DNA from 4 places in the Streptomyces sp. NPDC002886 genome. Region 4 is predicted to be linked to each of the others. Evidence: riboswitches for the same ligand, from Rfam matches in the RefSeq annotation. Region 4 holds a riboswitch; each other region holds the start of a gene.
What was found. A riboswitch is a leader RNA that binds a small molecule or an ion and turns the genes downstream of it on or off. The one in region 4 is predicted to bind cobalamin.
Positions count from the first base shown of each region.

Region 1: linked by a shared signal. The riboswitch ahead of ACFYYB_RS01510 (ABC transporter substrate-binding protein) and the one ahead of ACFYYB_RS09310 (prenyltransferase/squalene oxidase repeat-containing protein) in region 4 are both predicted to bind cobalamin.
Region 2: linked by a shared signal. The riboswitch ahead of ACFYYB_RS03680 (ribonucleoside triphosphate reductase) and the one ahead of ACFYYB_RS09310 (prenyltransferase/squalene oxidase repeat-containing protein) in region 4 are both predicted to bind cobalamin.
Region 3: linked by a shared signal. The riboswitch ahead of ACFYYB_RS13475 (energy-coupling factor ABC transporter permease) and the one ahead of ACFYYB_RS09310 (prenyltransferase/squalene oxidase repeat-containing protein) in region 4 are both predicted to bind cobalamin.

Region 1 is NZ_JBIAPV010000001.1:360,531-367,445, forward strand. Features, by position in the region: gene ACFYYB_RS01505 (FecCD family ABC transporter permease) at 1-954, opposite strand, end outside; gene ACFYYB_RS01510 (ABC transporter substrate-binding protein) at 951-1,943, opposite strand; cobalamin riboswitch at 1,981-2,118, opposite strand; gene ACFYYB_RS01515 (helix-turn-helix transcriptional regulator) at 2,128-3,108, opposite strand; gene ACFYYB_RS01520 (hypothetical protein) at 3,265-3,723, shown strand; gene ACFYYB_RS01525 (NUDIX domain-containing protein) at 3,834-4,367, shown strand; gene ACFYYB_RS01530 (hypothetical protein) at 4,372-4,845, opposite strand; gene ACFYYB_RS01535 (GNAT family N-acetyltransferase) at 4,916-5,428, opposite strand; tRNA gene ACFYYB_RS01540 (tRNA-Trp) at 5,558-5,633, opposite strand; gene ACFYYB_RS01545 (glycoside hydrolase family 18 protein) at 6,059-6,915, shown strand, end outside.
Region 2 is NZ_JBIAPV010000001.1:822,938-829,852, forward strand. Features, by position in the region: gene ACFYYB_RS03665 (LysR family transcriptional regulator) at 1-747, opposite strand, end outside; gene ACFYYB_RS03670 (YybH family protein) at 856-1,239, shown strand; gene ACFYYB_RS03675 (anaerobic ribonucleoside-triphosphate reductase activating protein) at 1,249-1,890, opposite strand; gene ACFYYB_RS03680 (ribonucleoside triphosphate reductase) at 1,887-3,665, opposite strand; cobalamin riboswitch at 3,704-3,845, opposite strand; gene ACFYYB_RS03685 (glycoside hydrolase family 71 protein) at 3,926-5,557, opposite strand; gene ACFYYB_RS03690 (hypothetical protein) at 6,045-6,497, shown strand; gene ACFYYB_RS03695 (NADP-dependent isocitrate dehydrogenase) at 6,663-6,915, opposite strand, start outside.
Region 3 is NZ_JBIAPV010000003.1:269,412-276,326, reverse strand. Features, by position in the region: gene ACFYYB_RS13490 (energy-coupling factor ABC transporter ATP-binding protein) at 1-779, opposite strand, end outside; gene cbiQ (cobalt ECF transporter T component CbiQ) at 785-1,534, opposite strand; gene ACFYYB_RS13480 (energy-coupling factor ABC transporter substrate-binding protein) at 1,538-1,885, opposite strand; gene ACFYYB_RS13475 (energy-coupling factor ABC transporter permease) at 1,894-2,607, opposite strand; cobalamin riboswitch at 2,635-2,829, opposite strand; gene ACFYYB_RS13470 (hypothetical protein) at 3,003-3,458, opposite strand; gene ACFYYB_RS13465 (hypothetical protein) at 3,345-3,665, shown strand; gene ACFYYB_RS13460 (flavodoxin family protein) at 3,843-4,568, shown strand; gene ACFYYB_RS13455 (hypothetical protein) at 4,604-5,131, opposite strand; gene ACFYYB_RS13450 (SsgA family sporulation/cell division regulator) at 5,247-5,654, opposite strand; gene ACFYYB_RS13445 (hypothetical protein) at 5,875-6,189, opposite strand; gene ACFYYB_RS13440 (L-serine ammonia-lyase) at 6,545-6,915, opposite strand, start outside.
Region 4 is NZ_JBIAPV010000002.1:690,201-697,115, forward strand. Features, by position in the region: gene ACFYYB_RS09300 (aldehyde dehydrogenase) at 1-1,326, opposite strand, end outside; gene ACFYYB_RS09305 (MBL fold metallo-hydrolase) at 1,563-2,627, shown strand; cobalamin riboswitch at 2,677-2,807, shown strand; gene ACFYYB_RS09310 (prenyltransferase/squalene oxidase repeat-containing protein) at 2,929-4,191, shown strand; gene ACFYYB_RS09315 (SCO2322 family protein) at 4,191-4,865, shown strand; gene ACFYYB_RS09320 (energy-coupling factor transporter transmembrane component T) at 5,123-6,247, shown strand; gene ACFYYB_RS09325 (ABC transporter ATP-binding protein) at 6,255-6,915, shown strand, end outside.

The DNA.
Region 1 (6,915 bases), on a different contig from region 4:
CGCGGCGGCGGTACGGGCGATCAGGTCGGCCAGGGTCAGGAACACCGCCCCGCCCAGCGCGGCCACGGGCAGCAACGCCCGGTGCCCGGCTCCGACGACCATCCGCGCGGCGTGCGGGATCATCAGCCCCACGAATCCGATCGCCCCGCTGTAGGCCACCAGTACGCCGATGACGAGCGAGGTGAGGACGAACACGGCGGCCCGGAACCGGCCGGTGTCCAGGCCGAGCGTCTGCGCGCCCTCCTCCCCCGCGAGCAGCAGGTCCAGCGGCCGGGCCAGGGCGATGAGCGACCCGGTGCCCAGGAGCAGGGCCCCGGCGGGCAGGGCCAGTTCGCTCCAGCGTGCCCCGCCGAGCCCGCCGAGGGTCCAGAACAGCACGCTGCGCACCTGATCGGGCTGCGCGGACAGCACGAGGACCAGGCTGGTCAGCGCGGATAGCACGTACTGGACGGCGACTCCGGCGAGGATCAGCCGGCCGGTGGTCATGGCACCGCCGCGCCGGGCCATCGCGTAGACGGCGACGAGTGCGCCCATCGACCCGGCGAACGCGGCGAGCGGGAGGGCGGCGGTGCCCGCGAAGCCGAGGAATCCGGCCCCGAAGACGATCACCAGCACCGCTCCGGTGGAAGCCCCGGAGGAGGCCCCGAGCAGGAACGGGTCGGCGAGCGGGTTGCGGACGAGAGCCTGGAGCACGGTTCCCGCGACGGCCAGTCCCGCGCCGACGACGGCCCCGAGCAGGACGCGCGGCATGCGCACGTCCCACACGATCGCCCCGAAGGCGCCCCCTCCGGCCCGGGGCCCCGGCCCCGCGAGCACGAGGTCGAGCACCTCGCCCGGGGGGATCCGTACCGGCCCCAGGACCAGCCCCGCCAGGGCCGACGCGGCCAGGGCGGCGGCCAGCAGGGCCAGTACGACCGGGGTACGGGTGAACGCTCGGGCGGCCCGGAGCCTCACGCGGCGTCGGGGTGGAGCTGGCCGCCCAGCGATTCGACGGCGTCCGCGACGCGTACGCCGAGCACGGCGGAGGACAGCGGCAGCACGACGAACCGCTGGTTCCTGATCGCGGGGACCTGGGCCAGTGCCGGGTCCTTGAGCAGGCGCTGCTTCTTGGCTTCGACGGTGGTGCCGCCGTAGTCGTAGATGAGGACGACCTCGGGCTTGCGCTCGATGACCTTCTCCCAGGACACGTCGCCGAAGGTGTCCTGGAGGTCGGCGAATACGTTCGTGCCGCCCGCGAGCGAGATGATCTCGTTGCCGATGCCGTTGCCTCCGGAGGTGAAGGCGGAGGCCTCGCCCGAGTCGTAGACGAAGACGGCGGGCCTGTCCTTGTCCTTCAGGCGTGCGGTGACGGCGTCGATGCGGCGCTGTTCGTCGGCGATGAGCCGCTCGCCGCGCTCGGGGACGCCGAAGGTACGTGCCACCTCGGTGATTTCGGTCTTGAGCTGGTCGAGGCCGACCTTGCCCTCGGTGCAGTACTCCACGCTGAGGCGGGAGTTGACACCGGACTTCGCGAGTCCCTCCCGGTCGCGGCCCTGCGCCTTGTCGAAGGCGCTGGAGTAACCCCCGTACACGAAATCGGGGTTGGCGCCGAGGAGGACCTCCCGGGAGGGGTACTCCTTCGCCAGCACCTTGATCTTGTCGTACGCGGACCGGTAGGCGGGCAGTACGGCGTCGTCCAGGTAGGCCGTCCCGACCGTCTTCCCCTCCAGCCCGAGGGCCAGCAGGATCTCGGTGGCGTGCTGGTTCATGGCGACCGCACGCCGCGGCGGTGCCTGATAGGTGCTGGTGACACCGCAGTTGGTGACCGAGTACGGGAAGCCGGGCGCGGCGCCCGCCGCGGCCTTCGCGTCCTGCGCCACGGGTGATCCCCCGCAGGCGGCCAGCGGTATCAGGAGGGGTACGGGCAAGAGCGCGCGCAGCAGCGCACGGGGGTACGAAGACATGGTGGAGCCTCTCCCGGGGATCCGCGTCCCCTGGTCGAACCGAAAGAGGCGGTGCGTCAGTGTCTGACTCCCGGGGCCCCGCGCGGGGGCGTCCGGTCACAGTGGCGGGACCGCACCGGATTCGCACCGGTTTCCTGTCCTGCACCGCCTGGATAACGTGGCCCAGTGTGCCAGAAGGGCGACGTCAGCGTTCCGCCCGCACCGCGCCGGCCACCCGGGAGGCGAGGGCGCGCAGCGCCTCGTCGGAGGGGGATCCGGGCTCGGCCGTGTAGAGGTAGAGGGTCTGGTCGGGATCGTCCGGGAAGGTCAGGGACTCGTATTCCAGGGCCAGTTCACCGACGTCGGGGTGCCGGAACCTTTTGGTGCCGTGGGTGTGCTCGAGCACGTCGTGACCGGCCCACCAGCGCCGGAAGTCCCGGTCGAGCGAACTCAGTTCCTCGACGAGCGGGCCCAGATCCGGATCGTACGGGTGCCTGCCGGCGTAGAACCGCAGCGCGGCCACGACTCCGCGCGCGGCGCCCTCCCAGTCGGCGAAGAGCTCGCGGGCGGCGGGGTCGCGGAAGAGGAACCGCGCCAGGTTGCGGCCGCGCCGATCCGGCGCACCCGACTCCGGGGTAGGCGACCCGGGGGCGCCCGACCCCGGGGTACCCGACGCCGGCGCACCCGACCCCGGCGCGCCGAAGTCGGCGTACAGGGCCTCGGCGAGCCGGTTCGCGGCCAGGACTTCGAGCCTGCGCCCCATGATCATCGCCGGGGTGCCGTCCTCCAGGGCGTCCAGGACCCGGTACAGGCCCGCCCGCACCCGCTGCGGGCCGTCGGCCTCCGCGCGGCCGGGGGCGTCGGCGGCGCGACCGGGCCCGGTGGCCCGCTGGGGCCGGGCCAGCTCGAAGAGGTGGGACCGCTCGGTGGCGTCGAGCCGCAGCGCACGGGCCACCGCGTCGAGGACCTCGGCGGAGACGTGCTGGGTACGGCCCTGCTCCAGCCGGGTGTAGTAGTCGACGCTGACCCCCGCGAGCTGCGCGACCTCCTCGCGCCGCAGCCCGGGCACGCGCCGCCTTCCCGGGTGGGCGGCGGCCCCCACCTCCTCGGGGCCGATCCGGGCGCGCCGGGAACGCAGGAATTCCCGCAGGTCGGAACGGGGATCGGGCCCGGCGGTGGCGGTCATTCCCCCAGGCTAGGCGTTCTCCCCGGGTTCCTCCGGCACCTTCGCACCGGGCCGGCCGGCCGCGCACCGGGCCGGCGGCGGCGCGGCGCGTCACAGCCCGGTCACAGCGGCCCCCGCGGGGCCCCACCGGGCCCCGCCCCGGGCGACGATGACCCGATGCGCAGACACCACGTGATCACCGCCCTCACCGGCGCCGCACTCCTCGTCCTCGCCGGGTGCGGCGACTCGGACGCCCCGGCCCCCGGCACGTCCTCCGGCCCGGCCCCGGCATCGACCGTGCCGAGCGCCGATCCGAGCGCCGGACGGCCCAGCGCCGATCCCAGCGCGGCCCGCCCCGACAGCGGTCTCCCTCCGAGCCCCGCACCCGCGCAGCGCGCCGCCTACCTGGCCGCGCTGAACACGATCGCCCCCGAGATCGTCAACGGCAAGGACGACAAGGCCGTTTCGCGCGGCCTCGACCAGTGCCAGTCGATGAAGGGCGAGAAGGACCCGGCCAAGCGCGTGGCCGGTGCCAACCAGCGCTTCATCGGCCCCCATCACCCCGACGGCTTCGGCCCCGTCAAGTCCGCCCTGATCGTCGCGGCCGTCCAGGCCAACCTCTGCCCGACGTACTGAGCCCCGCCGGGGGCGCGCACTCCGAGCCGGGGCATGCCGAGGAACCGAAGGGTCCGGGCATGTCCCGGTGCCGTCCCGGTGTCAGACCCCCGCCCTATGGTGCCGAGGTGATGATTCCTGATGCGTTCGACCGCCGGGTCGCAGAGGCCGCGGCCGCCGATGTCCGGCTGGCGAGGATCCACCTCGACGGCGCCGGCCAGTGGTTGACCACCGACGGCCTGGGGTCCACGGCGCCGCTCGCCGCGGAGGTGTGGGTCTTCGACGAGGATCTCGCCCGGGTGCTCCTGGTTCATCACCGATGGCGTGGCTGGGTTCCGCCGGGCGGGAGCGTCGAGCCGGGTGAAACCCCCCGCGAGGGAGCACGTCGCGAACTCTTCGAGGAGACCGGCATCGCGGTGGATCTGCTGCCCGAACCCGCGGCGGCGACGGTGCGTTCCTACCGCGCGGAGTGGGCGCCGACCCTCGGGCTGTCGTTCGTCGCGATCGCGAGTGCGGCGACCCCCTTGGTGGCGGAGAGCGGACAGCCTGCGGCCTGGACGCCCCTCGACGAGGACTGGGCCGGCTACTTCCCCCAGGACGCGTCGTATGTCCGCCGGCACGCCCGATGGCTGCGCGAGACCTCCGGCCGCCGACAGGCCCTGTGATCCTCTAGCTCACGTGGTGGCGTGCCCAATCGGAGACACCGCCCAGCCGGACGGCGGCCTTGGCGGGGTCACCGGTTCGGGTGGGCTGGCCCACCTCGAAGTCGTGGCCGGTCAGGCCGGTTTCGTCCTCGACGATCCGGGCGATGCGGTAAGCCAGTTCCATCACTTCCAACGCCGCCGCACCCGAGTGGCGGTAGGGGACCTCGATGTGGGCCGTGTCCCCGCAGTAGTCGAGCTGTACGCGCCCCGGCGGGCCGAGCGTCTCAAGGGTGAGGCTGTACAGGTACTCCGCCGACTCGACAGGACCGATGTCCCGGGAGACTCGGCGCAGGGTCCGGTCCCACTCGCCGCGTTGCGCGTCGGTGACGCGAAGCAGCGGCAGGTCGGCATCGGGATCGAAGTCGGCGTTGAGGCCCTCGAGCGTTTCCTGAAGCGTCAGGCCCGGCCGCACCCGCACGAGCACGATGTCGTAGGTCACCGGGTCAATCTACGGTGTCCGTGAGGTCGCGCCGGATGGCGTCCGCTTGGACAGGCCGACCCGGCATCGGTCAGGGCGCGTCCGATTCCGACACGCCTTCTTCTTCGGTCTTGAAGGTACGAAACCCGCGGCGGTGGTAGTTGGGCAGCGCGTTCGGGTTGTCGGCCGACGACGTGTGCAGCCACACCCGGCGCACGCCGGGCACCAGATTCCAGCCCTGCCGGATCGCGAGCGTCAGCGCATGGCCGCCGAGCCCCTTCCCGGTGAACTCGGGCAGGAGCCCGAACGTCCTGATCTCGACGTCGGCACCCGGGTGGAGGTCGTAGCAGACCACGCCGGCCGGCTCGTCCCCCAAGCGCAGCAGCCAACAGGTCCGGTCCGGATGCCCGGCGAACCACTCCTGCCACTCCTGGGGACTGCGGCGGGCACTGCGCCACCGGTACGGCGCACCGATCCTGGCCATCAGGCCGGGAACCAGCGACAGGTCCGCGTCCACAGCGACGAGCGCGAGTTCCGGAACCGGAACACCGGGCACGAGCTGACCGGGATCCGTCATCTCTACATACGTCACGGTCTTCGTCACCGAAGAAGGCTACGCGCCCAGGACCGAGGGGAAGGGGCCTCTGCCTCCTAGTGGACTCCAGAGACGAAGAAGTCCCCCGGCCTTGATCGGCCGGGGGACTGCAAACAGGCTTTCACCTGCTCCTTCGTCTGGCAGGGGTGGCAGGGCTCGAACCTACGACAACCGGTTTTGGAGACCGGTGCTCTACCAACTGAGCTACACCCCTTCGGTGAGACCAACCATGCCACGGCGCACACCGAAGATCCACTGAATTCGGTGATCAAACGCGGGAAATTTCGTCCCGGGTCCACGCGCCGGCGGATCCGAGCCAGCCGCTGAGCGGACGGTCTCCGCTGGTCAGGAGCATGTCGAGTGGCGCCTGCCCGCCGGGGACGATCCAGCTGGTGTCCGCGCCTTGAGACCGCAGGTATTGAGTCGTGGACAGTTGCCTCCACAGCGGCCTGTACACCGCCTCCCCGGCTCGCCAGCGATGCCGGTCAGTGGAGCCTCCCCCGATCCGAGCAGGCCGAACGCCCGCCCGGGCGGACCGAGTTGCTCCACCCCCTTGACCCGCTGTGGTCCAGACCAATAGTTTCCGCATGCACAGCGCACGCGCCCCGGCACCACTCACCGCATCCGCAAAGGAAGCCCATGCGCCGCAGCATGCTCGGCAAGCTGGCAGTCGCCGCCTGCTCCCTCTCCCTGCTGACCGCCTTCGCCCCCGCCCACGACGGCTCCGGCCACGAGGGCTCCGGGCACGGCCGCTCGTACAAAAAGGTCGGCTACTTCACCCAATGGGGCGTCTACGGACGGGACTTCCAGGTTCAGGACCTGGAGAAGAACGGCAGCGCGAGCAAGCTCACGCACATCAACTACGCCTTCGGCAACATCAGCGCGGAAGGCAAGTGCTTCACCGGCAACATTCCCGGTGAGGCCGACGCCTGGGCCGACTACGTCCGGCCCCTGGACGCCGAGAACTCGGTGGACGGCGTCGCCGACGACTGGGTGCAGCCGCTCGCCGGCAACTTCAACCAGCTCCGCGAGCTCAAGGCCAAACACCCCGGCCTCAAGGTCCTGCTCTCCCTGGGTGGTTGGAGCTGGTCGACGCACTTCTCGGACGCCGCGCTCACCCCGGCCTCCCGCAAGGCCCTCGTGTCCTCCTGCATCGACCTGTACATCAAGGGCAACCTCCCGCAGGACGGCACCCGCGGCGGGGCGGGTTCGGCCGCGGGGATCTTCGACGGGTTCGACATCGACTGGGAGTGGCCCGGCTCGTCGGGCGACACCGACACCACCTACCGCCCCGAGGACAAGAAGAACTTCACCGCGCTGGTGAGCGAGTTCCGCACGCAGCTCGACGACTACGCACGCAGCCAGAAGCGGAAGGCGAAGTACGAGCTGTCCGCCTTCGTCCCGACCGCCCCCGCCAAGATCGACGCGGGCTTCGACGTCCGCCGGATCATGCGCGACCTCGACTTCGTGACCCTCCAGGGTTACGACTTCCACGT
Region 2 (6,915 bases), on a different contig from region 4:
GTAGTGCTCGGCCATCGAGGCGCTCAGGACGGCCACCCCGAGACCGCGCGCCGCGAGGTCGGCCATGGCGTCGGAGGCGCCCGCCTCCAGGGCGATGGCGGGGTGCAGCCCCCGGGCGGCGCAGGCCCGGTCGAGGACCGTACGGATCCCCGTGCCCCGGGGCATGCAGATGAGCGGGTGGCCGTCGAGGTCGCCGAGGGTGACCCGGTCCGCCCGGGTCAGGGGATGCCCGGGCGGCACCGCCGCGACCAGGCGCTCGCTGACGATGGTCAGCGCCTCGAGCCCGTCGGGGGTGGTGGCGGCGCTTCCGACGAGCGCGAGGTCCACGGCGCCGGTGCGCACCGCCTGCACCAGCGGCTCGGAGTTGTCCTCCAGCAGGGCGATCTCCACCCCGGGGTGGGCCCGGTGGAACGCGGCGAGTCCCTCGAAGAGCGGGGTGACGGTGCAGCCGACGACCATGCCGACGGTGAGGCGGCCGCGGATCAGGTCGGTCACCTCCCCCACCGCCTGGGCGAGGGACCCGGTGGCGGCCAGGGCGGCGCGGGCGTGGTCCAGGGCGGCCTTGCCCGCGACGGTGAGGGTGACGGTGCGGGCGGACCGGTCGAAGAGTTCGGCGCCCAGTTCCTCTTCGAGGCGGCGGATCTGTGCGCTGACCCCGGACTGGCTGATGTGGACGCGTTCGGCCGCGCGGGTGAAGTTCTGTTCCTCGGCCACCGCGACGAAGTATTCGAGCTGCCTCAGTTCCATGACTGGGGATTCTAGCTTCCATCAAAACCAGCTGTTGGACTTCTGATCCGGCGGACGTCAGGCTTGGAACACAGAGCACACACCCCGGTTCCAGCACAGGAGGCAGCGATGTCGGACTACGCGTCGTACGAGAAGGCCCTGCACCCCGAGGACATCACCCGCCTGTTCGTCGAACGGTCCAACGCCGGTGACGCTGCCGGGGTCGCCGCGCTCTACGAGGAGAACGCCGTGATGGCCTTCCCGCCCGGCGAGCTGACGGTGGGCCGGGAGGCCATCCGCGCCCTGTGGGAGCAGGTGCTGGTGAGCCGGCCGCAGTTCGAGCCGGAGCCCCCGCTGCCGACGCTGGTGAGCGACGGCATCGCCCTCACCTCCACCCCGCCGAGCGACGGCACCGGGGCACGTGCCCAGGTCGTACGCCGCCAGCCCGACGGCAGTTGGCTGCGGCTGCTGGACCAGCCGGAGTTCGCCTCGGCGCCCGGCGCAGCCGCGTAGGGCGGTGCGTCAGGCCGCCGGCGGGCGGACGGTCTGGCGGAGCGTGGGCCCCGCGCCCAGTTCCGCGAGCCAGGCGTCCAGGTCGGCCACGGCGGGCGGGTCCAGCAGGGCCGGGTCCACCGTGGTGCGGAGCTGGTGGGGAACCCCCGAGGCGAGCAGCAGCCGCAGGCTCCGCTCCGCAGAGGCGGCCGCGTGGCCGATGCCGGTGACCCGTTCGTAGCGGCCGGGCGGGGCCTTGACGTCGAAGCCGACCCAGTCCAGCAGGCCCGCGTCCAGCAGCCGGGCGAGGCGCCGGGGGAAGGCTCCACCGGTGTGGAGCCCGACCTCCAGGCCGAGCGCACGGGCCTCCCGTACGGCCCGGGGCAGGCCGCGCTGGAGGAGCGGTTCCCCGCCCGAGAACACGATCCCGTCGAGCAGCCCCGTCCGGCGGGCCAGGTGGCCGAGCACCTCGCCCCAGGAGACGGCGGCGGGGGTGCGGGCGGGCAGCAGGCCGGGGTTGTGGCAGTAGCCGCAGCGCCAGGGGCAGCCCTGGCAGAAGACGGTGCTGACCAGGCGGCCGGGCCAGTCGCAGGTGGAGAGCCGGGACCAGCCGCCGATGCGGATGACCTCGTCCGGCCGCGCGGCGGACGCGGCGGGCGCCGCGGGGCTCACACGGCCGCCTTGAAGTGGACGCGCTCGGCGTGTTCGCCCTTCTTGCCGATGTTGAAGGAGGACACCGGGCGGTGGTAGCCCATGACCCGGGTCCAGACCTCGCACACCGCCCCGCAGGTGGGGCAGTGGGGCTGCTCCCCCGCCAGGTAGCCGTGGTCGGCGCAGATGGAGAAGGTCGGGGTCACCGTCAGGTACGGGAGCCGGAAGGTCTCCAGCGAGCGCCGGACCAGCTTGCGGCAGGCCTCGGCCGTCGGGATCCGTTCGGGGGTGTACAGGTGCAGGACGGTGCCGCCCGTGTACTTGCCCTGCAGCTCGTCCTGGCGCTCCAGCGCCTCGAAGGGGTCGTCGGTCCAGCCGACGGGCAGCTGCGAGGAGTTGGTGTAGTACGGGTTGGCGTCGGTGCCGGCCTGGAGGATGCCGGGGAAGCGGGCCCGGTCCTCCTTCGCGAAGCGGTAGGTCGTCCCCTCGGCGGGGGTGGCCTCCAGGTTGTAGAGGTGTCCGGTGCTCTCCTGGAAGTCGACCATCCGGGCCCGGACCCGGTCCAGGAGGCGGACGGCGCGGGCGTGGCCCTCGGGCGCGGTGATGTCGTACGCGTCCCCGCTGAAGTTGCGCACCATCTCGTTGATCCCGTTGACCCCGATGGTGGAGAAGTGGTTGCGCAGGGTGCCCAAGTACCGCTTGGTGTAGGGGAAGAGGCCGCCGTCGATCAGGTCCTGGACGGTGATCCGCTTGAGTTCGAGGCTGTCCTTGGCGAGCTCGCACAGCCGGTCCACCTCGACCAGCAGGCCCGCCTCGTCGCCCGCGTAAAGGTGCCCGAGCCGGGCGCAGTTGAGGGTGACCACGCCGAGCGAGCCGGTCTGTTCGGCGCTGCCGAAGAGGCCGTTGCCGCGCTTGAGCAGCTCGGTCAGGTCGAGCTGGAGCCGGCAGCACATGGAGCGGATCATGTGCGGTTCGAGCTCGGAGTTGATGAAGTTCTGGAAGTACGGGAGCCCGTACTTGGCGGTCATCGTGAAGAGCCGCTCGGCGTTCTCGCTCTCCCAGGGGAAGTCCCGGGTGATGTTGTAGGTCGGGATGGGGAAGGTGAACACCCGCCCGGTGGCGTCCCCTTCCGTCATCACCTCGATGAACGCCCGGTTGATCATGTCCATCTCGGCCTGGAGCTCGCCGTAGGTGAAGCCGGTCTCCTCCCCCGCGACCACCGGGACCTGCCCGCGCAGGTCCTCGGGGCAGGTCCAGTCGAAGGTGAGGTTGGTGAAGGGGGTCTGGGTGCCCCAGCGCGAGGGCACGTTGAGGTTGTGCACCAGCTCCTGGACGCACTGCCTGACCTGGTCGTACGTCATCGCGTCGAGGCGGACGTAGGGCGCGAGGCAGGTGTCGAAGGAGGAGAAGGCCTGGGCGCCCGCCCATTCGTTCTGCAGGGTGCCGAGGAAGTTCACGATCTGGCCCACGGCCGAGGACAGGTGCCGGGGCGGGGCGGAGTCGATCTGTCCGGGGACCCCGTTGAAGCCCTCGGTCAGCAGGGTGCGCAGGGACCAGCCGGCGCAGTAGCCGGAGAGCATGTCCAGGTCGTGGATGTGGAGGTCGCCCTCGCGGTGCGCGCGGGCCACGGCGGCGGGATAGACCTGTTCCAGCCAGTAGTTCGCCGTGACCTTGCCGGCGGCGTTGAGGATGAGGCCGCCGAGCGAATAGCCCTGGTTGGCGTTGGCGTTCACCCGCCAGTCCCGGCGGTCCAGGTATTCGGTCACGGTCTCTACGGCGTCGACGACAGCAGTCACGGCAGCCCTCCCACGAGGCTCGGCACGGAAGAATGGCGGGCTTCGAAGCCCATGCCGGCAGGGGTCGGACTCGTCCGCCGTGGCGGACTCACCGTTGCGGGGCAGTCCCGGATTCCCACCGGGTTCCCTGTTGCCTCGGCCGGGGAGAGACCCCGCCGAACCGGCAGAGCCAACACTACATATAGATGTGATGGCAGATCGCCACCACTACATATGGGGTGACGAAGGTCCCGGAGTAAGGGACTTCGGGCCCTGCGGGCTCAGCTCCGGCCGCTGGTGACCGCGTAGTACTGGAGGTCCTGGACCTCCACCGTGCGGTCCACCCGGTAGGGCAGCTCCACCCGGGCCCCGGTCCTGCCGTCGCGCACCACGGCCGCCGAGCCCGTGCCCGTGCCCAGGGGCAGCAGCTCGGAGTGGACACCGGCCGGAGCGGCGTGCGCGTCCCCGGCCGCTCCCACGGCCGTACGGATGCTCGCGGGCGCGGTCAGGAAGCTCAGCACCTCCACCGTGTCCCGGGCCGCGGCGCTGCCGCCCCGCAGCGACATCACCAGGGACTGGCCGCCGCTCGGGTCGGCGGCGGCGAACTGGGTGCGCGAGCTCAGGTACAGCGTGTCGCGGACGATCTTCGGCCAGCCACCCGTCTTGAACCGGGTGAGGTAGTACGAGGAAAGGTCCAGGTAGGCATGGCCGTTGTGCAGGGAGGGCGCGAACTGGCTGCCCTCGCTGTAGTCGTTCCAGGTGGTGAGCTGGACCCAGTCGGCCCCGTCCTCGATGGCGCGGTTCCATGTGGCCCGCAGGGTCGCGGTGTTGCCGGCCTCGTCGTAGATGCCCTGGTTGGGCCGGGCGTCCTGGACCGATACGGGCTGCATCCAGATCTTGCCCGCGGCGTGGGCGCGCCGGACGTCGCGCGTGGAGCCCTCCTGACCGACGTAACTGCGGCTGCCCCACTCGGAGAATCCGTAGCTGATGGACTCGAACTCACCGCTGTGCGAGCCGAAGTCGAGGAAGAGCGGGACGAAGGCGGTGCGGATGCCGTGCCGGGACTTCAGGACGTCCATGACCCGGGTCCACCAGGCGGCGCTCTTCTCCTCGGCCTTGAACGGCGAGACGACCAGCCGGCCGTCGGGAAGCCGGTGGGCCGCCGGGGCCTTGCCGAGGTCCGCGAGCAGGTCGGCGAGCACGGCCGGGTCGTCGGTGCCCAGGGAGGTCATGTCCGGCATCAGCATGACCTTGAAGGACGGGTCCACCGAGCGGGCGGCCTCCATCAGGAGCGCGCAGCGCTCCCGGTTCTTCCCCGCCAGGGAGAGCAGGTCGAGGGTGAACCCGTCGAGGCCTGCGGCGCGGGCCGTACGAACCTCCTGCTGGAGGTTGGCGAGCTCCCAGTTCCCGGCCTTGGGCCGGACGGGCAGCGGCCGGTCGCGCAGCAGGCCCCCGTAGCGCTCGTGCTTGCCGTTCTCGCCGTCCGGCTTCAGGTAGTTGCGGGTGTAGTAGTCGGCGTCGGCGCTCGCGTTGTCGAGGGAGAGCGGGTACGGGGTGAAGTAGTGGGCGAAGACCAGCTTCTTGCCGGCGGCGCCGGAGCGCAGGGTGGCCGGCTGCGGCATGTCGAAGGGAAGCGGCCCGGACGGGCGGGCTCCGTCGCCCCCGCCGGACTCCGGGTCCTCGGGCTCCGGGGACGGCGCGGGCGGGCTCTGCGGGACGGTGGTGCCCGGGGCGCCGGTGACGGCGGGGCCGGTGGCCGTGGGCGCGGGGCCGTCGCCGGGGACCGCGGGCAGCGTGGCGCCCGGGACGGCTCCCGGACGGCCCTGCGCGCCGGCGACGGTGCGGGTGTCCCAGGCGAGGCCCGTCGCGGCGCAGACGCCCACGAGGAGGAAGGCGGTCAGGAAGAGGCTCATTACGGGCCTTCGGCTGCGGAAGCCCGGGCGGCTCCGGAAGCCCGCACGTCCGCGCACGCCCGTACGGCCCCGCACGCCCGCACGTCCGCGCACGCCCGCACGGCCCCGCAAGCCCGCACGGCGCCGGTGCGACGTGGGTCTCGCGCCCCGCCCTGCCCGACGCCGGTCCGCACTCATCCTGGCCCTCCCCAGAGCATTCCCGCGCCGCGCCCGGACATCGGGCCGCACCGGAGCAGTACAGCGGATTCCGGGCCCCCGGACAACCGTTGGCGGAAACGGCCGCGAACGACGGAGTGTCGCGCCTCTTCGCGCGGGGTGGACAAAGCGATGTGACCTGTACAACTACGGCGATCATCGGACGCCACGGTCCTTTCAGCGGAATAGGGAATTCCACTGGCCTTTCCTGAAAAGTGGCGCATAATCGTCTTCATGCGGCTTGAAACAACCCTCTTGCCGCAGGTCACGCATGCAGGGGGGCATCGTGTCGATGAGGGATTCCAGAGGAGCCGGCACTTTCCCGGCGACCTCCGCGGAGCTGTCCCGTCTATTCACCGCCGTGCGGCGGGGCAAGGTGCTGACCGTCACCGGTCGGTTCCGTGAGCCCCGGAGCCAATTGGTCCGGGAGATCGGGCAACGGCTCTCGTCCAATTTCTACGACGGAGTGGCCGTCGTGTCCATGGACCACCGGTTCGGGATCCGCGACCTGACCGCGGCGCTGGGCAGCCTGCCGGGCATGCCGTTCCTGCCGTGCGGGACGTCGAACGCGGCGTCGTGGCTGGCGGAGCGCGACATGCTGCTCGTACTCGACGGCTGCGAGCACCTCGCGTCCGAGACCCTGGACTGGCTGCGCGAGCTGCTCGCCGTGGCCCCCGGGCTGCGGATCCTGGCCGCCGGGCGCGACCCGCTGGCCTTCTCGCCGGATCAGGTGCACCGACTCTGAGCGGGTGCGGAAACGGGTCCGCCCCGGTCGGCGATTGCCGACCGGGGCGGACCCGTGGAAGCGATGGACCTCAGTCCCGATGAGTCTCGGTCCCGATGGATCTCGGTCCGATGAACCACGGTCCCGATGAACCACGGTCCCGATGAACCCCGGTCCCGATGAACCTCAGCCGAGGAGCGCGAGCGCCTCGTTCAGCGTCGCGGACGGCCGCATGATCGCCGAGGCCTTGGCGGCGTCGGGCTGGTAGTAGCCGCCGATCTCCGCCGGAGCGCCCTGCACGGCGATGAGCTCGCCGACGATCTTCTCCTCGGACTCGGCCAGCGTCTTGGCCAGCGGGTCGAAGGCGGCGGCCAGCTTCGGGTCATCGGTCTGGCGCGACAGCTCCTGCGCCCAGTACAGGGCGAGGTAGAAGTGGCTG
Region 3 (6,915 bases), on a different contig from region 4:
TCCGCCGCCAGCAGTCCGTGGGCCCGCAACAGCGCGGCCACCGCCGGGGACCAGGCCGGGCGCAGGCCCGCCGAGGTGAGGAGGGACGGGTCCGAGAGGAGGGCTTCGGCCGGGCCGAAGCGGATGCCCGTCGGGGTCAGGACCGCCGCGTCGTCGGCCCAGCGGACCGCCAGGTCCACGTCGTGGGTGGCCATCACCACCGTCGTGCCGGCAGCGCGCAGGCCCGCCAGGACGTCGAGGAGCCGCTCCTGGCCGTCCGGGTCGAGCCCGGCCGTCGGCTCGTCCAGGATCAGCACCCGCGGAGCCATCGCCACCGCCCCGGCGATCGCCGCGCGCTTGCGCTGACCGTAGGAGAGCAGGTGGGTGGGGCGGTCCCGGAGCGGGGTGATGTCCAGGGCGGCGAGGGCCGAGTCCACGCGGGCGCGGACCTCCGGAGCGGGGAGCCCCAGGTTCATCGGGCCGAAGGACACGTCCTGCTCGACCGAGGCCGCGAACAGCTGGTCGTCGGGGTCCTGCACCACGAGCTGGACGGACGTGCGCAGCCGGGTCAGCCCGGCCCGGTCGTACGAGACCTCCGTGCCGTCCAGCCGCAGCGATCCCGCGCCGGGCCGCAGGCCGCCGCTGAGCAGCCGCATCAGCGTGGTCTTGCCGCTGCCGTTGCGGCCCAGCAGGGCCAGCGCCCGGCCCGGCACGATGGCGAAGTCGACGCCGGTCAGGACCGCCGGGCCGTCCTCGTAGGCGTAGCCCGCGCCGGACAGCTCGATCAGGGGGGTGGCCACCGGGTTCACAGGAAGAGCCCCTTCAGGGTGAGGGTCAGGGTGATCAGGACCGCCAGCAGGCCCGCGGTGGCCGTCAGGAAGCGCCACGACAGGGCCGCCTCCGGTACGAGGACCCGCAGGGCGCCGTCGTAGCCGCGTCCGGCCAGCCCCGCCTGGAGCTTGGCCGCGCGGTCGAAGGCCCGTACGAAGGAGGTGGCGGCGAGCCCCGCCAGGGAACGCCACACCGCCGCCCGGCCGGTGTGCCCGAGCCGGGCCGCCTGGGCCCGGCGGACCTGGGCCATGGAATCGAGCAGCAGGAAGCCGATCCGGTACATGACCAGGGCCACGTCCACCACCGGGGCCGGGACCCCGGCCCGGACCAGCCGGGGCAGGACGTCGGAGACCGGGGTGGTGAACGCGAACAGCAGCAGTCCGAGCGAGGCCGCCGAGGTGCGCAGCAGCAGTTCGGCGGCGGTCCGGGGGCCGTCGGGGGCCAGGGAGACCGGCCCCGTCGGGCCGCCGACCGCGAACAGCAGCGGCAGCGCCCCGGTGAAGCAGAAGCCGAGCGGGATCCGGAAGGCCCGCCAGAGCTGCCGGCCGGCCACTCCGGCCGGGCCGAGCAGCACGGCGAGGGTGGCGGCGGCCACCAGCGGCCCGCCGGGCCAGGGCGGCAGGCACACGGCGGTGACCGTCAGCCCGACCCCGAGCAGGGCCTTCTCCAGCGGGTGCCGGCCGCGCCAGCGACTGCCGTGCGCGGCCACGTCGATCGGCAGCACCGCCTAGGCCTCCGGGCCGGTGGCGGCGGAGGTGGTGGCGGCAGCGGCGGCGGCAGCGGCCCCCTGGCGGCGGCCCTTGCGGACGCCGAAGTAGTACGCGAGCACGCCCGCGCCCAGTGCCGCCTGCAGGGCGAACAGCGCGGACTCGACCTCGCCGGAGGGGGGTTCGTAGAGAGGGGAGAACCAGGGCTCGTAATCCGGCTTCAGCTCGGTGATGGCGGCCTCCGCCTGCGCGTCGGCGCCCGCGAAGGGCTCCTCCTTGCCCTCGCCCAGCCCCAGGGCGATCGGCAGCACGGCCAGCGCCGCCACCAGGAGCAGCAGCAGGCCGTTGATCTTCGTGTTCTTGGACATGCCGCTCATCAGGCCGCCGCCTTCTCTTCGGTGGCGGTATCGGTACCGGTACGGGTGGCCGTCAGCTTCGCGACACCCAGCCTGACCAGCTCCGACTTGCTCGACGCCATCAGCAGCCGCATCACCAGGACGGTCAGCAGCCCCTCGCTCACGGCCAGCGGGATCTGCGTGACGGCGAAGATCCCCCCGAACTTCGCGAGCGAGCCCGCGAAACCGGAGGCCGGGTCGGGGAAGGCCAGGGCGAGCTGCACGCTGGTGACGCAGTAGGTGATCAGGTCGGCGAAGAAGGCGCCGAAGAAGACGGTCACCATCAGCGGGAGCCCGGACGTGCGCAGCAGCCGGTAGACGGCGTAGCCCGCCCACGGGCCGGCGATGGCCATCGAGAAGACGTTGGCGCCGAGGGTGGTGAGCCCGCCGTGCGCCAGCAGCAGGGCTTGGAACAGCAGGGTGATCGTGCCCAGCACCGCCATGATCGGCGGCCGGAACAGGATCGCCCCGAGCCCGGTGCCCGTGGGGTGCGAGCAACTGCCGGTCACCGACGGGATCTTCAGGGCGGACAGGACGAAGGTGAAGGCCCCGGACGCCCCGAGCAGCAGCGTGCTCTCCGGGTTGGCCTTCACCTCTCGGGTGAGCGCGCGGACGCCGTGGACGACGAAGGGGGCGGACGCGGCGCCCCAGGCGACCGCGTGCAAAGGGGGCAGGAACCCCTCGGCTATATGCATGGGTAGGAGACCTCTCCAGCACCTCGTGGATGGACAACGCACCCCGGCCGGTCTCCTGGCTCACGGGTTGACGTCCATGCCCCGCCTTCCCGGGCAGCGCGGAACCTCCCGCGCAGCCCAGTGGCTTTCCCGCAGGAGTGGAGCCGGACTTCCCGATCACAGTGGCGAGGGCCGCACCGGTTTCCCACCGGTTTCCCGAACACCAAGGCCCGCTGACCCTAGTCGGCCGCACGGACCGGGAACAACCCGCCCCAATCGCGCCGGGCGGCGACCGGATTCCGCTTGTGTGTCACGCCATGTGTCCACGCCGCCACTATCTGCCTCAATAGCCCCACCTGAAAAGGGAGTTCCTCATGTCCGTGACCGCCGAAGACTGGCTGCCGTGCGTCGCCGCGCTATTCCGTACGTAGGACCTGGACGGGGGCGGACACCTCGGCCGCGAGGACCTCATCGCCTACGCCGGCCGCCTCGCCGAGTGGCTCACCGAGCCGGGAGACACCCGCCGCGGGGCCGCCCTCCACGACGCCTGCTCCGAGCTGTGGACGCAGCTGCAAGGCGCCCCGGACACCGACCGGGGCGGGCGGATCAGCGAGCAGGAGTTCGTCGCGGCGGCCGCGCGCCACGCCTTCGACGGCGACCGCTACTTCCGCGAGTCCACCCTGCGGGCCCTCGACGCCCTCGCCTACGCCCTCGACCGGGACGGCTACGGCCGCATCGACCGCGCCGAGTACGAGCGCCTGTTCGGGGCGATCGGTCTCGACGGGTCGCTCGACTCCCTCTCCTTCGACCGGGTCGACGCGGACGGCGACGGCTCGATCAGCCGCGAGGAGCTGCGTGCCGCCGCCGTGCACCTCTACCCGCTGGCCGACCCGACCTGGCTCACCGCGGCGAGCGGCTGCAGCGACCGCCCGCGCGGCATCGCCCTGGTCGCCCACGACGCGCGCAAGGAAGCCGACCCGCTCGCCTGGACGGACCGCAAGGCCGCCGAGCTCAAGCCGCACCGGCTCTACGGAACCGGCACCACCGGCTCTACGGAACCGGCACCACCGGCACCCTGATCAACCGGCGGCTCGGCCTGGACGTCGCCCCGCTGCGCAGCGGCCCGCTCGGCGGAGACCAGCGGATCGGCTCGCTGATCACCCAGGGGCAGATCGACCTGTCGGCCCCTACCCGTGCTGCGCCCGGACGGGCGCGGCCCGGTGGCGGGGCTGTCGGGCTCCGGCGAGGCTGGACGGGTGGCTACCGACCCCGCGCAGGACCTCGACTACTCCGACCTGACCGCCGTGTACGTCAACTGCACGCTCAAGCGATCGCCCGAGCCCAGCAACACCGAGGGCCTGATCGGGAAGAGCCGCGCGGTGATGGAGGCGGCCGGGGTCCGGACCTCGCTCATCCGGGCCGTCGACCACGACATCGCGACCGGTGTCTGGCCCGACATGACCGACCACGGCTGGGACGAGGATCAGTGGCCGGTGCTCTACAGCCAGATCATGGACGCCGACATCCTGGTGCTGTGCGGCCCGATCTGGCTCGGGGACAACAGCTCGGTGATGAAGCAGGTCATCGAGCGGCTCTACGCCTGCTCCTCGATCCTGAACGACCAGGGCCAGTACGCCTATTACGGGCGCGTGGGCGGGGCGCTGATCACCGGCAACGAGGACGGCGTCAAGCACTGCGCCATGAACATCCTCTACAGCCTCCAGCACCTCGGCTACGCGATCCCCCCGCAGGCCGACGCCGGATGGATCGGCGAGGCCGGACCCGGGCCCTCCTACCTGGACCCCGGATCCGGCGGTCCCGAGAACGATTTCACCAACCGGAACACGACCTTCATGAGCTGGAACCTCATGCATCTGGCCGCCCTGCTCAAGCGGTCCGGCGGGATGCCGGCGCACGGCAACCAGCGCTCACTGTGGGACGCGGGCTGCCGCTTCGACTTCCCGAACCCCGAGCACCGGTAGCGGCCGGGCCCCGTCTCCCGCCGGCGGGTGCGCGTTCAGCAGACGTTCGGGTGCGCGACGTCCAGGACGAAGCGCTCCGGGGCGTGCAGCTTGAACGAGGTGTAGGCGGGCTTGGTGTCGAAGGCGGCGCCGAGGGTGACGTACCCCTCGTAGTCGCCGGTGAGGGCGAGGCCCTTCAGCTTGGGCAGGTAGATCTTGACGAGCTTGGGCCCGGCGTAGACGTTGTTGCCCGCTTCGTCGTGTCCGGCGGCGGGGTGCAGGCGGATCTCCAGGAAGTACCGCCCGGCCAGCGGGACGGGCTTGCCGGACCCGTCGTAGACCAGCTTCGGGACGGGGGTCACGGTGACCTCGGGTACGTATCCCTGCAGGTCGACGACCACCCGGTCGTACGTGCAGTGACCGCCCCAGCGGGCATTGACGACGAGCGGAGTGGCGGTGGTGGTGGGTGTGGCCGGCTTTGCGGTCGTGGCTGCGGCGGAGGCCGGTGCGGCGAAGGCCAGAGTGGCGGCGAGCAGTGTGCCCAACCCCAGTGCGGTGGCCTGCCGGCGGCGTGGACGGTTCATGGCGTCCCCTCGATTCCGAGAGACGGGGAACGATGTCATCCGTGAAGACGCGCCCGGTACGGCCGTGGTTGCACCGGGTCCACCGGGTTCGGCCGGTTCAGTCGGCTCGGCCGGTTCAGCTGGGCAGGAGGGCGCTCAGTTCGGCGTCGAGGTCGTAGTACAGGCGTTCCCGGCCGCGCGGCACCAGCTCGGTCATCCGGCGGCACAGCGCCTGTACGTCCTTGGCGCGGGCGGACACCACACAGGACTGCGCGCCGTTGCTGAAGGCGAGGAACACCCGCGGCTCGGTGCCCTTCCAGCGCGGCCACACCTGGATGTCGCCCTCGCCGGTGGCGCAGACCTGGCCGTCGAGCAGCAGCTCCCGGGAGAAGACCCAGTGGGCGAGGTGCATCCCGGCACCCTCGAAGTCGAGGGAGATCTCGTAGGGCCGGTCGCTGCGGTACACGAAGACGCCCCGGACCGGGACGGGCGCGGGCGCGGCCTCCAGGCGGAGCGGGAGGACGCGGTGTTCGGTGCCGGTCATGCGGGGCGCCTCTCTCTCGGGGTGGGGTCCCGCCGGCGCACGTGCGGCAGGCCCACTTGGGCAAGCTAGCCCACCCCCGGGCCGCCCATCCGTGGCCGAAGGTCCCCTTCGTCCGGGCCGCTCGACCCCTCTTCGCCCGACGCGCCGAGCCCCGCCCTCCGGGGGGAGGGAGGGGCTCGGTGGAAGGGCGTGCGCGACCGGGGCGGGGCCCCGGCCGGAACTACGGGAGGGGGTTGTAGATGAAGGACTCGTGCGAGTTGGACTGGCCGATCGCGGTGAAGCCCGAACCGTTGGCCTGGGCGCCGTTGTTCTGGTTGGAGGCGCCGAAGCCCGAGGCGACCTGCTGGGCGGTGGAGGAGTTGCCGGCGTTGCTGCCGCCGACCCCGCTGCCGAGGACCCCGGCGAGGGCCGCGTTCGACGCGGTCCCGGCCGCACCGGCCCCGTTGTCGGCCTGGGCGACGCCCGAGAGGAGCGCGAAGGCGAGGGGGAGCGATGCGGCGGCCGCCATCAGGCGGATGCTGCGGGTGCTTGCCATGATTCAAGTCCTCCAGTTAAGCAAAACGGCTGTGGTCCAAGACGGTTGGCCGACCGCCGGGGGTGTGGACGCGACGTCGTGCCCCCACCCTGGCGCAGGTGATCATCAAGAAACCAGCCCAGACCGCCTTGTTCCCCCTCAAGCGTGATCAACTACCCGTCAAACCTCACATCCCACCCAATCTCGAACGAAGTTACTGGCGTAACCCACCCATGGATGCGCGTGGGTTACGCGGGGGTGCTGGTGGCTCAGGCTGCCGCGCAGGGGAAGGTGGCGAAGTTGCCGAACGCCGATGGGGCGTGACTCGAAGAGTCACGCCCCATCGGCGTTCAGCGGGGTTACGCGGGAGGGCGGGTCAGCATTCGATGACGTTGACCGCCAGGCCGCCGCGGGCCGTTTCCTTGTACTTGACCTTCATGTCGGCGCCCGTCTCCTTCATGGTCTTGATGACCTTGTCGAGGGAGACCTTGTGGCTGCCGTCGCCGCGCATCGCCATCTTGGCCGCGGTGACGGCCTTGACCGCCGCCATGCCGTTGCGCTCGATGCACGGGATCTGCACGAGGCCGCCGACCGGGTCGCAGGTCAGGCCGAGGTTGTGCTCCATGCCGATCTCGGCCGCGTTCTCGACCTGCTCCGGGGTGCCGCCCAGGACCTCGGCCAGCGCGCCCGCCGCCATCGAGCAGGCCGAGCCGACCTCGCCCTGGCAGCCGACCTCGGCGCCGGAGA
Region 4 (6,915 bases):
CACGTTGAAGGTGCCGGTCCGCACCTGCCGCGCGAAGTCGATGCCGTGTTCCACGTCGCCGGTCCAGACGCTGCCGCTGAGCCCGAACTCCGAGTCGTTGGCGATGCGTACGGCCTCCGCCTCGTCCCCGTACGGGATCAGGCAGACGACCGGGCCGAAGATCTCCTCGCGGGCGATCCGCATCGAGTTGTCTACGTCCCCGAAGAGGGTCGGCTCCACGTACCAGCCCTGGTCCAGGCTCGAGTCGCCCGGGCGTCCACCGCCGGACAGGACCTTGGCGCCCTCCTCCTGGCCGATCCGGATGTAGTCGAGCGAGCGCTGCTGCTGCCGCCTGGCCACCAGCGGGCCGAGCTGCGTCGCGGGGTCCATCGGGTCGCCGACGACCAGCGCGGACGCCGCGGCGGCGAGCGCCTCGGCGATCTCCTCGTAGCGGCTGCGCGGGGCGAGGACGCGGGTCTGGGCCACGCACGCCTGGCCGTTGTTCATCCAGGCCGCGGGGACGATCCCGGCGATGGCGGCGTCGAGGTCGGCGTCCGGGAGGATGACGGCCGCGGACTTGCCGCCGAGTTCGAGGGTCACGCGGGTGAGGTTCTTCGAGGCGACCTCCATGACCCGCCGGCCGGCGGGCACGGAGCCGGTGAAGGCGACCTTGTCCACGTCCGGGTGGCCGACGAGGTACTCGCTGACCTCGCGGTCGGCGGGCAGGATCGACAGCACACCCTCGGGCAGCCCGGCCTCGCGGGCGATGTCGGCGAGGATGTAGGAGTCGAGGACCGCCTCCGGGGACGGCTTGAGGATCACCGTGCAGCCGGTGAGCAGCGCGGGCGCCAGCTTGGCGGCGGCCACGAACTGCGGGACGTTCCACGGGATGACGGCGGCGACCACGCCGACGGCTTCGCGCCGGACGAGGATCGGGCCGAGGACGCCCTGGCGGAACTCCTCGTAGGGGTAGTCGCGCGCCACGGTGATCGCGGCGTCGTAGACCATCATCGGGCCGAGGGCCTGCGCGAGGACGCTCCAGGAGTACGGGGACCCGTTCTGGGAGCTGATCGAGCGGGCGATCTCCTCGTGCCGGACGGCTATGGCGTCCTTGATCCTGGTCACCACCGCGATCCGCTCTTCGAGCGTGGTGCGCGGCCAGGGACCCTCGTCGAAGGCCTTGCGGGCCACGGCGACGGCCCGGTCGACGTCGGCCTTCGAGGCGTGCGGGACGCTGCCGATGACCTGCCCGGTGTGGGGCGAGACGACCTTGATCGTTTCGGAGCCCAGCGGATCCGTCCACTCACCGCCGATGAACAGTTTTCCGTGTTCCACGAGCTCGGTCATGGCTGATGCCTCCTGCGGCTTGGCGTTCCAGAACTGATACCAGTTCTAGTTCTAGGAGTCCACGGAGCTGACCGAACCGCCCGTGCATCGGCCCACACTCGACAGCCCGAAGATCCAACGACTAGTCAGGAAGCCGGAGAAGTGGTCGACTTGGGCGACTAATGCAACACGTTCTCGTTAGACCTGTTCCCGTTGCACCTCCCGTTGGACCTGTTCCCGTTAGAGCGGAGCCCCTCATGGCAGAGGACACCCCGGACGTGGCACCTCACGTCACCGATCACGGCGGCGGCGTGTGGGGCATCAAAGTCCCCATCCCCGACAATCCGCTCGGCCACACCCTCGTCCACGTCCTCGACACCGACCGCGGCCCGGTCCTCATCGACACCGGCTGGGACGACCCCGCCTCCTGGGACACCCTCGTCGCCGGCCTCGGCGCCCTCTCCATCGCCGTCGCCGACCTGCACGGCGTGGTCATCACCCACCACCACCCCGACCACCACGGCCTGTCCGGCCAGGTCCGCGAGGCCTCCGGCGCCTGGATCGCCATGCACGCCGCCGACACCGAGATCGTGGTGCGGACCCGGTCCTCCGAACCCGGCGTCTGGTTCGACTACATGGCCGAGAAGCTGGCCACCTCCGGAGCCCCCGAACAGCACATCGCCCCGCTGCGCGCCGCCCGCGCGAGCGGCCGCATGAGCACCCTCCCGGGGCTGCGGGCCGCCGTCCCCGACCGGGAGATCGTGCCCGCCGAGCTGCTGCCACTGGCCGGCCGCCGGCTGCGGGCGGTCTGGACCCCCGGGCACACCCCCGGCCACGTCTGCCTGCACCTCGAGGAGAAGCACCCGCGGAACCTCCCCGGCAACGGCCGCCTCTTCTCCGGCGACCACCTGCTGCCCGGGATCTCCCCGCACATCGGCCTCTACGAGGACCCCTCCTCCGAGCAGGTCACCGACCCCCTCGGCGACTACCTCGACTCCCTCGAACGCATCGGCCGCCTCCAGCCCGCCGAGGTCCTCCCGGCCCACCAGCACGCCTTCACCGACGCACAAGGCCGCGTACGGGAACTCCTGGACCACCACGAGGAGCGGCTGACCGGGCTGCGCGCACTGCTCGCCGCCGAGCCGCTGACCCCGTGGGCGCTCGCGGAGCGGATGGAGTGGAACCGGCCCTGGGAGCAGATCCCGTACGGCTCCCGCAACATCGCCGTCTCGGAAGCGGAAGCCCACCTGCGGCGTCTGGTGAAGCAGGGCCGCGCGGAGGCGGTGCCGGGCAGCGACCCCGTGACGTACCGCGCCGTGTAAGGGGTGCGGGTGGGCGGCGCCACCCGGCCCCGGGGCTACGGGCCGGTAGAGTATGGGCGTCGTCCACACTTCCGTACGGGGGGAAGCCGGTGCGAATCCGGCGCTGACCCGCAACCGTGACCCACCCCGGCAGCTTCGGGGCGGGGAGCCGGATTGCCCCGTGCGTGAGGTGCGCGGCTCGAGCCGCCGGGTCCTCCGGCGGCCGGCACCGTCGAGGTAAACGGAGCCGGAGCCCGGTACCAGCCTCCATCGCTGTGCTGCCTGCCTCCGGGTCCCCAGCACGAGAGGCACCCGCCCCGCCATGAACGTCCGCCGCAGCGCCGCCACGCTCGCCGCTTCCGCCGTGCTCTGCGTGGGCGCGGCCCCCGCGGCCCTCGCCGATGTCGCCACGCCGTCCCCGGCACCCGTCGTCCCCTCCGGGCTCTTCGGCAAGAACGATCCGACGTACGACGGGGTGTGGCGGCAGTCCTTCGCACTGCTCGCCCAGCACACGGTGGGTCTGAAGCCCGCGCGGCAGGCCGTGGACTGGCTCGTCGGCCAGCAGTGCGCCGACGGCGGCTTCGCCTCCTTCCGCGCGGACACGGCAGCCGCGTGCGACGCGAAGCTGATGCTCGACACGAACGCCACCGCGGTGGCCGTGCAGGCGCTGAAGGCGCTCGGCGGTCAGGACGCGGCGGTGAAGAAGGGCGCGGACTGGCTGAAGTCCGTCCAGAACGCGGACGGCGGCTGGGCCTACGTCCCCGGCTCCCCGAGCGAGGCCAGCTCCACCGCCGTGGTGATCAGCGCGCTGGCCGCGGCGGGCGAGAAGCCGGCCGAGGTCAAGTCGAAGGCCGGCAAGTCCGCGTACGAGGGGCTCCTCGCCTTCCAGCTCGGCTGCTCGTCCGAGCCGGCCGCCGACCGGGGTGCCTTCGCCTACCAGGCGACGGCCGACGGCAAGCTGCCCGCCAACGCCGACGCGACGGCCGCGGCCGTACTGGCCGGCCTCGGCCAGGGCGCGCTCGTCTCCCCTTCCGCCTCCCCCACGGACACCCCCGCGGCGGGCCTCGCCTGCCCGGCGACCGCCGGTGACCCGGCGGCGGCGGCCCAGGGCGCGGCCGGATACCTGGCCCAGGCCCTGAAGAAGGACGGCCACCTCACCGCCCTCACCCCGGGCGCCGACCAGCCGACCCCGGACACCGGCAACACCGCCGACGCGGTGATCGCCCTGGCCGCGGCCGGGCACAAGCAGTCCGCGGCGGGCGCCCTGGAGTGGCTGAAGACCAACTCCGCCGAGTGGTCCAAGGGCAACCCGGCCGGCCTCGGCACCCTGATCCTGGCCGCGCACGCGACGGGCACCGACCCGAAGGCCTTCGGCGGCACCGACCTGGTCGCGGCGCTGAACGCGACGGGCCCGGCGCCGCAGAACGCCTCCGCGAAGGCGTCGGAGCAGCCGGCGGACAAGAAGGAAAAGAAGGACGAGGACTCCGGCGGCAGCAACGTCTGGTGGATGATCCTCGCGGGCGCCGCGGCCGGCATGGGCATCGGCATCGTGCTGAGCGGCCGCCGGAAGAAGAACCAGCTCTGATGCGCGGACGCCGCCCGTCGCTGCCGGCCCTCTTCGCCGGCATCGTCCTGACCCTGGCCATGACGTTGCTGGCCGCGTCCCCCGCCCTGGCCTCGACCTACCGCTACTGGTCGTTCTGGGACGGCGCGGGCGGCACCTGGGCGTACGCCACCCAGGGCCCCTCCTCGCTGCGTCCGGCGGACGGCTCCGTGCAGGGCTTCCACTTCGTGGTCAGCAAGGACGCGGCCGATCAGGCCGCCCCGCCGCGCGCGGACGCCGACTTCGCGGCCATCTGCTCGGCCACCGCCCCGGTGCCGGGCAAGAAGCGGATCGCGCTGGTCGTCGACTTCGGCACGCCCGCCGAGGCCCAGGCGGGCGAGACCCCGCCGCAGGCAGCCCCGCGTACGGCGTGCGCGCAGGTCGGCCCGGACGCCACGACGGCCGAGGCACTGGCGGAGGTGGCGAAGCCGCTGCGCTACAACAGCGCGGCACTGCTGTGCGCGATCTCGGGCTACCCGAAGCAGGGCTGCGGCGAACCGGTGGCGGACACCGCCGCCACGCCTGACAAGCCCACCGCCCCGTCCGCCGGCTCCGAGGACGGGGGCCCGTCGGCGGGCCTCTTCGCCGGCATCGCGGCGGTGGCCGCCCTGGCCGCGGCCGCGTTCTGGCAGTCCCGTCGCCGCCGCACCCGATGACGGGCGGTCCCGAGGTGGAGGGTCCCGCGGGGTCGGCCTCGGCCGCGCCGGCGGGGCCCGCGAACGGCGGGACGGTCGCCGACGGCGGGCAGCCGCCCACCGGGGCCACCCGCACCACCCGCCCGTCTTCCCGCACGGGTGGTGCGGGTGGGCACCCGGCACGGCCGCAGGCCGGGCGCACCCGGCACGGCGCGGCACGCGAAGTCCCGACCCCGGCCGGCCCGAACGCCCCCGACCGGGCAACCGGGAGCACGCGCGTGCCGACGTACAAAAAATGGCACGCCCCCGAGGCCACGCGGAGCAACGCCCTGCACGCGGGTGCCTGGTGGCTGTGGGCCCTCGGGCTCGCCACCGCCGCCTCCCGCACCACCAACCCGCTCCTGCTCGGCCTGATCATCGGCGTCACCGGGTACGTGGTCGCGGCCCGCCGCACCGATGCCCCCTGGGCGCGGTCCTACGGGGCGTTCGTCAAGCTCGGCCTCTTCGTCATCGGCCTGCGCCTCCTGTTCTCCGTGCTCCTCGGCTCCCCCATCCCCGGCACGCACCTCCTCTTCACCCTCCCCGAGATCCCGCTCCCGGCCTGGGCGCAGGGCATCCGGTTCGGTGGCCGGGTCACCGCCGAGCAGCTCGTCTTCGCCTTCTACGAGGGCGCGAAGCTGGCCACGCTCCTCATCTGCGTCGGCGCCGCCAATGCCCTCGCGAACCCGGCGCGGCTGCTGAAATCACTGCCCGCGGCCCTGTACGAGGTCGGCGTCGCCGTGGTCGTCGCGATGACCTTCGCGCCGAACATGGTCGCGGACGTGGTCCGGCTCCGTACGGCCCGTCGCCTGCGCGGCCGCCCCACGGGCGGGGTCAAGGCGATCCTCCAGATCGGCCTGCCGGTCCTGGAGGGCGCCCTCGAACGTTCCGTGGCCATCGCCGCCTCGATGGACGCGCGCGGCTACGGCCGTACCGCGCACGTTCCCGCCGCCGTCCGCCACACCACCAACGTGCTCACGCTCGGCGGGCTGCTCGGCATGTGCGCGGGTACGTACGGGCTGCTGGCGGCGGAGGGCGCCGAGTACGGCCTGGTCCTCCTCCTCTTCTCCCTCGCCCTGGCCCTGGCCGGGCTGCGCCTGGGCGGCCGCCGGTCGATCCGGACCCGGTACCGGCCGGACCGGTGGGGCGTACGGGCCTGGCTGGTCGCCGGGTCGGGCGCGGCGGTCGCGGCGCTGCTGATCCGCGCCGTGTCCGCGGACCCGGCGGCCCTGCGGCCGGGCGTCGTCCCCCTCGTCGTCCCGACCCTCCCCCTCTGGCCGGCGGCGGCGATCCTGATCGGTCTTCTCCCGGCCCTGGTGGCCCCGCTCCCCCCGGCACCCCTCGCTCCCCTGAAGGAGGCGTAAGACCCCCGTGATCCACTTCGAGGACGTATCGGTGACGTACGAGGGCGCGAGCGCCCCCTCCCTCTCCCATGCCGACTTCACGCTCCCGGAAGGCGAGCTGACCCTCCTGGTCGGCCCCTCCGGCGTCGGCAAGTCCACCCTCCTCGGGGCGGTCTCGGGCCTGGTCCCGCACTTCACCGGGGGCACCCTCAAGGGCCGGGTCACGGTCGCCGGCCGCGACACCCGCACGCACCAGCCGCGGGAACTCGCGGACGTGGTCGGCACGGTCGGCCAGGACCCGCTGGCCCACTTCGTGACGGACGTCGTCGAGGACGAGCTCGCCTACGGCATGGAATCCCTGGGCCTCGCGCCCTCCGTCATGCGCCGCCGCGTCGAGGAAACCCTCGACCTGCTCGGCCTGAACGACCTCCGCGACCGCCCCATCGCCACCCTCTCCGGCGGCCAGCAGCAGCGGGTGGCGATCGGTTCGGTCCTGACTCCGCACCCCCGTGTCCTCGTCCTGGACGAGCCGACATCGGCCCTCGACCCGGCGGCGGCGGAGGAGGTCTTGGCCGTCCTGCAACGCCTGGTCCACGACCTGGGCACGACCGTCCTGATGGCGGAGCACCGCCTGGAACGGGTGGTCCAGTACGCCGACCGGGTCCTGCTCCTCCCCTCCCCGGGCGCAC